3 regions of the Bradyrhizobium septentrionale genome follow, and region 2 is predicted to be linked to each of the others. Evidence: predicted binding sites of a transcription regulator. Region 2 holds the regulator's gene; each other region holds the start of a gene.
What was found. Region 2 encodes PhoB, which activates phosphate uptake and scavenging genes when phosphate is short. Its sites were predicted from a motif close to TGTCATNNANCTGTCAT; they were not measured.
Positions count from the first base shown of each region.

Region 1: a site for PhoB is predicted at 1,937-1,953, ahead of ppk2 (polyphosphate kinase 2). Genes of this name have one in related genera too.
Region 3: a site for PhoB is predicted at 1,739-1,755, ahead of HAP48_RS31040 (inorganic phosphate transporter). Genes of this name have one in related genera too.

Region 1 is NZ_CP088285.1:5,905,400-5,908,675, forward strand. Features, by position in the region: gene HAP48_RS29970 (transporter substrate-binding domain-containing protein) at 1-592, opposite strand, end outside; gene ppk2 (polyphosphate kinase 2) at 909-1,772, opposite strand; gene HAP48_RS29980 (fumarylacetoacetate hydrolase family protein) at 2,014-3,186, shown strand.
Region 2 is NZ_CP088285.1:2,089,464-2,092,739, forward strand. Features, by position in the region: gene HAP48_RS11825 (IS110 family RNA-guided transposase) at 1-548, opposite strand, end outside; gene phoB (phosphate regulon transcriptional regulator PhoB) at 869-1,579, opposite strand; gene phoU (phosphate signaling complex protein PhoU) at 1,709-2,425, opposite strand; gene pstB (phosphate ABC transporter ATP-binding protein PstB) at 2,527-3,276, opposite strand, start outside.
Region 3 is NZ_CP088285.1:6,148,680-6,151,955, reverse strand. Features, by position in the region: gene HAP48_RS31045 (UdgX family uracil-DNA binding protein) at 1-1,347, shown strand, start outside; gene HAP48_RS31040 (inorganic phosphate transporter) at 1,800-3,276, shown strand, end outside.

The sequences.
Region 1 (3,276 bases), 3.8 Mb from region 2:
CGCGCGACTTCAGCGACTTGATGGTGGCGTTCGGCGCAAAGCGCCGCGCCACCGCCTCGTTGGCCGAGCCGACGTCGACCGCGATCTTGACCTCCGGCTTGTTGATGTCGGCCCAGGTCTTAGCATCTGAAGCCTTGGCCTCCAGCCCCTTCTTCAGCATCGCGCCGAACGGATGCGGGAACACCAGATTGGTGAAATCGACCACCAGCGCGCGCTGCGGCGTCGGGTTGAGCGCGAAGCCGAGATCGATCTTGTTGGCCTGCAAATCGAGAATTGAATTGCCATAGGTCGATTCGACATATTCCAGCTTGACGTCGAGCAGCTTTGCCAGATCGTTGGCCATCTCGATCGAGAAGCCGGACCAGGTGCCGGAGGCGAGATCCTTGTTGAAATAGGGCAGTTCGCCCGGCAGCACGGCGATCCGCAGCACCTTGTTGGCGCGGATACGATCCAGCGTGTTGTCGGCAGGCGTCTGCGCCGCGGCCGGGGTTGCCAACGCGGCCACCAGCGCGGCGCCGCTGCCGATCCCGAGCGCATAGCGCAGCGCGTCACGGCGATCTTCGGAAATTGTGATGTCGTCGGATTGAGTCAAGCGGGCCTCCCTGCACCAGATCGGGGAAGCCTAGCGTCGGGATTTGGCCGCAGCAATAGTGCGGGCCTCCGCCAATAGTAGGCGCAGTTGCCCAAGTGCTGGCCTTCTTACCTCGCCCCGCTTGCGGGGAGAGGTCGGATTGCATTTGGAATCAACTGGACTCTCCGCACCGTCATGGCCGGCCTTGTCCCGGCCATCCACGTCTTTTCTCGCGCGGAAACGAAGACGTGGATGCCCGGGACAAGCCCGGGCATGACGAGTTTGTGGGGACGTTGAGCGCTTGCCGCAAGCGGGAGCGCGCAGATCGCACCCCGGATCAATACCTTCCCGGCACGTACATCTCCGGCGGGATCGGGCCGCGGTGATAGTCGGGGTTGCGCACCCGGGGCGGCAGCACGACCGGTTGGTGCTGCACAGCCTGATACGGCATCTGGCTCAGCAGATGCGAGATGCAGTTGAGCCGGGCGCGCTTCTTGTCGACGGCGTCGACGATCCACCACGGCGAGTCCTGCAGATGGGTGCGCTCCAGCATCGTCTCCTTGGCCTTGGTGTACTGCTCCCAGCGGGTTCGCGCCTCGACGTCCATCGGGCTCAGCTTCCACTGCTTCAGCGGGTCATGGATCCGCATCGAGAAACGGAACGCCTGTTCCTCGTCGGTGATCGAGAACCAGTATTTCAACAGGATGGTGCCGGAGCGGATCAGCATGCGCTCGAATTCCGGCACCGACTTGAAGAATTCCTCGTACTGCTCGTCGGTGCAGAACCCCATCACCTTCTCGACGCCGGCGCGGTTGTACCAGCTGCGGTCGAACAGCACCATTTCGCCGCCGGCCGGCAGATGCGACACGTAGCGCTGAAAATACCATTGCGTGCGTTCGCGCTCGTTCGGCGCCGGCAGCGCCGCGACGCGGCAGATGCGGGGGTTGAGCCGCTGGGTGATGCGCTTGATGACGCCGCCCTTGCCGGCGGAATCGCGCCCCTCGAACAGCACCACCACCTTCTTCTTCTCGTGCTGCACCCAGTCCTGCAGCTTCACCAACTCGCCCTGCAGCCGTAGCAATTCGCGGAAATAGAGTTTGCGATCGATCGACGGATGTCCAGCGGACCCGTCATGGTCGAGCTTGTCGAGCCTGACGTCGTCGAGCTCGAGCTCAAGTTCCTCATCGAAGCTGTCGGCCATCTCCTGGTGGATGCGGGCGCGCAAGGCTTCGTCACGGAAGGCTTCGTCGCGCAAGGCTTCATCTCGGGAGGCTTCGTCGGTGAGGTGGGGGGCGGTCATGCAGGTCCGTCTTTCAGTGTGTTAGATGGATCGACGGGAGCATTGACGGGCGATGTTACCCCTCTATGACAATGGCATGACCGCTGTTTCACGCAGTCGGCGGGACTGTGCTAACAAGCGCCAACAACAATGGGAGACGCCGATGATTTCGCTCACGCTAAAAGACGTCCTGCCGGAGGACGCGACCGCCGGCACGCTGGTCGGACGGGTCTGGTTGCCGCAGGCCGGCGGCCCGGCCGTGGTCGCGGTGCGGGCGGACGGCGTGTTCGACGTCACGGCGCGGTTCCCGACCGTGAGCGCGCTGTGCGAGGAGAGCGATCCCGCAGCGGCGTTGCGCGCGACCAAAGGCGAGCGGCTCGGCGATTTCGACGCGATCCTCGCCAACACGCCGCCGGACCGCCGCGACGGCACAAAGCCGCATCTGCTCGCGCCGGTCGATCTGCAGGTGCTGAAGGCCGCCGGGGTCACGTTCGCGATCTCGATGCTGGAGCGCGTGATCGAGGAGCGGGCGCGCGGCAATCCATCCTCTGCGGAAGCGATCCGCACCGAGGTGGTGTGGCTGGTCGGTGACGATCTTTCCAAGCTGAAGCCGGGCTCCGAGCAGGCGATGAAGCTGAAGCAGGTCTTGATCGATCAGAACGCCTGGAGCCAGTATTTGGAGGTCGGCATCGGCCCGGACGCGGAAGTGTTCACCAAGGCGCCGACGCTGTCCTCGGTCGGTACCGGCATGGATGCCGGGCTGCATCCGAAGTCGACCTGGAACAATCCGGAGCCGGAGGTCGTGCTCATTGTTTCCGGCGCCGGCAAGATCGTCGGCGCCGCGCTCGGCAACGACGTCAATCTGCGCGACTTCGAGGGCCGCTCGGCGTTGCTATTGTCGAAGGCCAAGGACAACAACGCATCGTGCGCGATCGGCCCGCTGCTCCGCCTGTTCGACCAGACCTTCTCGCTCGACGACGTCAGGAAGATGGATGTCGGCCTGACCGTGAAGGGCGCGGACGGTTTCGTGCTCGAAGGCCATTCCTCGATCTCAAAGATCAGCCGCGACCCGACCGATCTGGTCGCCCAGACCATCGGCCCCGTGCACCAATATCCCGACGGCTTTGCGCTGTTCCTCGGCACGATGTTCGCGCCGGTCAAGGACCGCGACGCCAAGGGTGAGGGCTTCACCCACAAGCGCGACGACATCGTCACCATTGCCGCGCCCCAGCTCGGCAAGCTCGTCAACCGCATGCGCAGCAGCGACGAATGCGAGCCCTGGAGCTTCGGCGTCGGTGCGCTGATGAAGAATTTGGCGCAGCGCAAGGTGCTGTGAGGGCGCGGGCAGAGCGTAGGGGGTAGCCGACCACGTCCGCCGTAGCTCAACGAGCGAAGGCGGAAGGCGTAACTCACCATCTTCGCCGCG
Region 2 (3,276 bases):
GCCTGGGCCACCACCTCAAGTCCAGGATGGCCCGCTACGAGCTCCCGGATGCGTTCGGCGAACGTGCGCTCGGTGGTCGGGCCGACCTTCAGACCGAAGCCGCGGAGCACGCCGCGCAGGCTGTTCTCGATGTCGCGCAGCTTCGACTGCAGCAGCTTGCGTGCCGTCAGAACCGCCCGCGTCTCCTGCGCTTCGATCGACTTGCAGTGCACCGGCCGGAACCAGCCCAGCCGCATCAGTTGCGCGATCCCGCGGGCATCGTTGCGGTCCGACTTCACCGGCATCGCCTTGAAGGCATCGCGGACGTGCCGCGTCTCCAACAGTTCGACTGCCAGGCCCGCATCCCGCATCGCTGCGTAGAGCCATTGCGACAGCGGACCAGCCTCCAGCCCGATCCGTTCCAGCACCAACCCCAGCGACCGGAACCAGCCGATCAAGGCCTCCGGCTCGCTCGCAACCTTCGCCTCGCGCAAAATCTTACCCGTCCCATCGACAAGGCAGACGCTCGAGCATTCCAAAGACACGTCGATTCCTGCATAGTGGTACATGGTCGTCCCTTAATGATGCTTGGAGCGGGCTTGCCCGACTCCGTTGACACCATCAGTTTGAGGGACGACCGCCTTCCAACCAACAGGCCGCTCGCGAGCGCGCTTCCAAAGCGCGCCGTAGCGAGCGGGCGGCCGGCCCGTTACCCCATCTACGTCTGCATCACCGGTGTCGTCCCGCCGCAGGCCGGGACCCATCATAACCACCGGCGCAGGTGGTCAGGCCGGGCTGCGGCCCCCAGCGCGTTCCAACAATCAAGATTCGTGGTTATGGGTCCCGGCTTTCGCCGGGACGACGCTGTAGTTTATTTGCGGCTCCGCGGCTACGGCTGCGGCTCGGCCTTCGCGAAGCGGTCGTCGAGCGCGTAGCCGGCGCCGCGCACGGTGCGGATCGGATCCTGCTCGCGGCCCGGATTGAGCAGCTTGCGCAGGCGGCCGATATGCACGTCGACGGTGCGCTCATCGATATAGATGTCGCGGCCCCAGACGCTGTCGAGCAGCTGCTCGCGGCTGAACACCCGGCCGGGATGTTCGAGGAAGAATTCGAGCAGGCGATATTCGGTCGGCCCGAGATCGATCGGGCGGCCCGAGCGCGCCACGCGGCGCTTCTCGCGGTCGAGCTCGATGTCGCCATAGGTCAGCACGGTGGCAAGCCGCTCCGGGCTCGCACGGCGCAGCAGGCCCTTCACCCGCGCCAGCAGCTCGGGCACCGAGAACGGCTTGACGATGTAGTCGTCGGCGCCGGTGGCAAGCCCGCGCACGCGCTCACTCTCCTCGCCGCGCGCGGTCAGCATGATGATCGGAAGCTGCTTGGTCTCCGGCCGCGCCCGCAGGCGGCGGCACAGCTCGATGCCGGACAGGCCCGGCAGCATCCAGTCGAGCACAACGAGGTCGGGGATGCGCTCCTTCAGCCTGGTGTCGGCGTCGTCGCCGCGTCCCACCGTTTCGACATCGTAGCCTTCCGCATCGAGGTTGTAGCGCAACAGTGTCGTCAGCGCTTCCTCGTCTTCGACTACCAGAATGCGTGCGCTCATCGGTCTAAGTTCTTTCTCTGTGGTGATCCGTTGCCCAAACGCAAACCGAAACACTCAACCCCTGAGCATATTCCCCGTGGAAACGGTTTGTCGCGACGACAATCCGGTTCCGCCGATGCGGATCATGCCCTAGTTACCCGGCACCGTGGTGGCGAAATTGGTCATATCGCCCTTCGGACGCTTGTCGGTGATCTGCTGGCCCTCGATCATATAGAACACGGTCTCAGCGATATTGGTGGCGTGGTCGCCGATCCGCTCGATGTTCTTGGCGCAGAACATCAGATGGATGCAGAACGAGATGTTGCGCGGATCTTCCATCATGTAGGTCAAGAGCTCGCGGAACAGCGAGGTGCAGATCGCATCGACCTCCTCGTCGCCCTTCCAGACGTTCATCGCCGCCGGCAGATCGTGCGCGGCATAGGCGTCAAGCACCGACTTGACCTGCGACAGCACGAGGTCGGTCATGTGCTCGAGGCCGCGGATCAGCTTCAGCGGCTGGAAATCGCTCTCCAGCGCCGCGACGCGCTTGCCCATGTTCTTGGCGAGGTCACCGATCCGCTCGAGGTCGGTGGCGACCCGCATCGCGCTGACGATCTCGCGCAGGTCGATCGCCATCGGCTGGCGGCGGGCGATCGTCAGCACCGCGCGCTCTTCGATGACGCGCTGCAGATTGTCGATCTCGATGTCGGCGGCGACCACGCGCTTGCCGAGCGCGACGTCGCGCCGGATCAGCGCGTCGACCGACTCGGTGATCATGCGCTCGACGAGGCCGCCCATCTCGGCGACCAGGCGGGTCAACTCCTGCAGGTCGCTGTCGAATGCCTTGGCGGTATGTTCAGAAGCCATCGCTTGTCTCCCTCAATCATGATCCCGGGGATCATGATTTCGTGTCCTCAGTTTCGCATGATCCAATCGGAAAACCGGTGCCCACTTTTCCGGATCATGCGCTAGCCGAACCGGCCGGTGATGTAGTCCTGGGTGCGTCGATCGCTCGGCGAGGTGAAGATCTTGTTGGTGTCGTCGAACTCGATCAGCTCGCCGAGATACATGAAGGCGGTCTTGTCGGAGACGCGCGCCGCCTGCTGCATGTTGTGGGTGACGATCGCGATCGTGTAGTCCTCGGAGAGCTCCTGGATCAGCTCCTCGACCTTGGCGGTCGAGATCGGGTCGAGCGCCGAGCACGGCTCGTCGAACAGGATCACCTCGGGACGCACCGCCACGGTGCGCGCGATGCACAGCCGCTGCTGCTGGCCTCCGGAGAGCGACAGGCCGGAAGCGTTCAGCTTGTCCTTGACCTCGTTCCACAGCGCGCCGCCGCGCAGCGCCTTCTCGACCCGGTCGTCCATCTCGGACTTCGAGATCTTCTCGTAGAGGCGGATGCCGAAGGCGATGTTCTCGTAGATCGTCATCGGGAACGGCGTCGGCTTCTGGAACACCATGCCGACCCGCGCACGCAGCAGATTGAGGTCGAGCTTGGGATCGAGAATGTTGGTCTGGTCCAGCATCAGCTGACCGACCGCGCGCTGGCCCGGATAGAGATCGTACATCCGGTTGAAGATACGCAGCAGGGTCGACTTGCCGCAGCCGGACGGACCGATGAACGCCGTGACGCGGTTGGTGCCGAGCGTCAGGTTGATGTTCTTCAGCGCGTGGTGCTCGCCGTAATAGAAGTTGAGGTTGCGCACCGTGACTTTCGG
Region 3 (3,276 bases), 4.1 Mb from region 2:
GACGAACTGTTGTCGGCATCCTGCGTGAATGAATTGCCTGATACGCCGCAGGCGCAGTTCAACGTCACAGCCAAATTCATCGAGCTGGCAAGGACCGCGATCCTGCATCGCAATGACGAGCGCTTCGCCCTGCTCTATCGCCTGCTGTGGCGACTGCGCAGCCATCACGATCTGCTCAGCGCGACCGATGATCCTGACGTCGCCGAGGCCCACGCGATGGCGCGCGCGGTCTATCGCGATATCGACAGGATGCACGCGCATCTGCGCTTCCGCGAGATCGGCCGCGAGCAGAAGGCACATTACGTCGCCTGGTTCGAGCCGGAGCATCGCATCGTCGAGCATGCCGCGCCGTTCTTCGCCGGCCGCTTCGCCGACATGCCGTGGTCGATCCTGACCCCCGACGCCTGCGCACATTGGGACGGGCACGCGATCTCGATCACGCCGGGCGTTGCCAAATCCGAGGTGCCGAGCGAGGACCGGCTCGAGGAGGCCTGGCGGCGTCATGACAACGGCCGCTTCAATCCGGCGCGGCTGAAAGTGATGGAGATGCCGCAAGCCTATTGGAGGAACCTGCCCGAGGACTCGATCATTAAACCTCTGATCGAAGACGCCATGCGCATGACCAGCGGCCCCTTCATCGCACGCAAGGCCGCCGAGCCGCAGCAGCGGCAGGATACGCCGATGCCCCGCAAGCAAGCTCGCGACATGCATACCCAGGACAAGCAAACTCACGACAAGCACACTCGTGACGCGATCGCGGCCTTGCGCGACGAGGCCGCCGCTTGCCGCGCCTGCCCGCTGTGGAAGGACGCGACGCAAACCGTGTTCGGCGAAGGGCCGCAAGGCGCGACGCTGATGCTGGTGGGCGAACAGCCCGGCGACAAGGAAGATCTCGCCGGCCATCCCTTCGTCGGTCCCGCCGGGCAGATGCTCGATCGCGCGCTCGAGGAAGCCGGCATCGCGCGCGCCAAGGTCTACATCACCAATGCGGTGAAACACTTCAAGTTCGTGCCGCGCGGCAAGATCCGCCTGCACCAGAAGCCGGGCACGCCGGAGATCCGCGCCTGCCGGCAGTGGTATGAGCGCGAGCTCGCCGCCATCAAGCCGGAGCTCGTGGTGGTGCTCGGCGCCACGGCCGCGCAGAGCGTGCTCGGCAAGATCACGCCGATCAACAGGAACCGCGGCCGTCTGATCGACCATGACGGAACCAGGGTGCTGGTCACCGTGCACCCGTCCTATCTGTTGCGGCTGCCCGACGAGAAAGCCAAGGCGCTGGAATATCAGCGCTTTATCGACGATCTGAAAATCGCGGCAGGTCAGCTGCGCAATTCAGCCCACGCGGCTTGAGTTCCGGGGGAACTGCAGGATCACACTTCAACGTGAAATTGTTCAAAACGCTGATAAATCCCTACAACCTTGAATTGATCCGTGATAGCCTCACGTGTCTACGGGCATCGGGCGTCATGTTCACGCCATGACGTACCCTGAGGCGGGCGCGCTGCGCGATTTGCTAGCCCCGATCGTGCGGCGCGCCACCTCATCCTCACTCCCGAAACAGCCGTCCTGGACCGACGATGCGCACGAATGATCGTGCGATATCCACCACCCGCGCCAGTCCCGTCGTGTCCGTATTCGCGGGACTGTTCGAACGATTTCAAGGAGAAGCACGAAGATTCTGCGCATGAAGCATGGCGCGGATTCAAGCACCTGCTTGCGCTGCGCAAAACAACGTTGAGCTTGTCATCTAACCTTCAACTCCATCAGTCAAAAATGGGCCTCAAACTACGAGGGGCGTCAGAATGACCGATATTACACTCAATTCATCGCTGGCCGATGGAGCGCCGATACAGCCGGCGTCGCGGCCCAATCTCGACAAGGGCTTTAACCCGCTCACGATGATCATCTTCTTCGGCATCCTTGCCGCGGGACTTTTGTACGTTGCCTACAGCATCTATTCGGACGTTGACGCCACCGGCACCAAGGTCACCTCCTACCTGCCCTACATGCTGCTGCTGGTCGCGCTGTTGATCGCGCTCGGCTTCGAGTTCGTGAACGGCTTCCACGACACCGCCAACGCGGTGGCCACCGTGATCTACACCCACTCGCTGCCGGCGGAAGCTGCGGTGATGTGGTCCGGCCTGTTCAACTTCCTCGGCGTCTTGACCTCGACGGGCGCGGTGGCGTTCGGCATCGTCTCGCTGCTGCCGGTGGAATTGATCCTGCAGGTTGGCTCCAGCGCCGGCTTTGCCATGGTGTTCGCGCTGTTGATCGCCGCGATCCTGTGGAATCTCGGCACCTGGTATTTCGGCCTGCCCGCCTCCTCCTCGCACACGCTGATCGGCTCAATCATCGGCGTCGGCGTCGCCAACGCGCTGTTGCGCGGCCGTGACGGCACCTCGGGCGTGGACTGGGGCAAGGCCACCGAGATCGGCTACGCGCTTCTGCTGTCGCCGCTGGTCGGCTTTATCTGCGCCGCCGGGCTGCTGCTGCTGCTGAAGGTGATCGTCAGGAACCCGGCGCTCTACGCCGCGCCGGAAGGCAACAAGGCGCCGCCGCTCTGGATCCGCGGCCTGCTGATCCTGACCTGCACCGGCGTCAGCTTCGCCCACGGCTCGAACGACGGCCAGAAGGGCATGGGCCTGATCATGCTGATCCTGATCGGCACCGTGCCGACCGCCTACGCGCTGAACCGCGCGCTGCCGGAGAGCCAGGTGGCCCAGTTCCAGAAGACCTCGGAGGCAGCCTCCAAGGTGGTCGCGGCCAAGGGCGCCGGCCACAGCATCATCGGCGATCCCCGCCCGGCGGTGACCCAATACGTCTCGTCGCACCACATCAGCGAAGGCACCTATCCCTCGCTGTCGGTGCTGGTGAAGGACGTCGGCGACCAGGTGCAGAAGTACGGTTCGCTGAACAAGGTGCCGGCGGAAGTCGTCGGCAACACCCGTAACGACATGTACCTGACCTCGGAGGCGATCCGCTTCCTGATGAAGGACAAGGAAAACGACCTCAGCAAGGAAGAGGTCGCGACCCTGAACGCCTACAAGGCCTCGCTCGACAGCGCCACCAAATTCATCCCAACCTGGGTGAAGGTTGCGGTCGCGATCGCGCTCGGCCTCGGCACCATGATCGGCTGGAAGCGCATCGTCGTCACGGTCGGCGAGAAGATCGGCAAGACCCATCTCACCTACGCACAGGGTGCATCGGCCGAACTCGTTGCCGCCGCCACCATCGGCGCCGCCGACATGTTCGGCCTGCCGGTCTCGACCACACACGTGC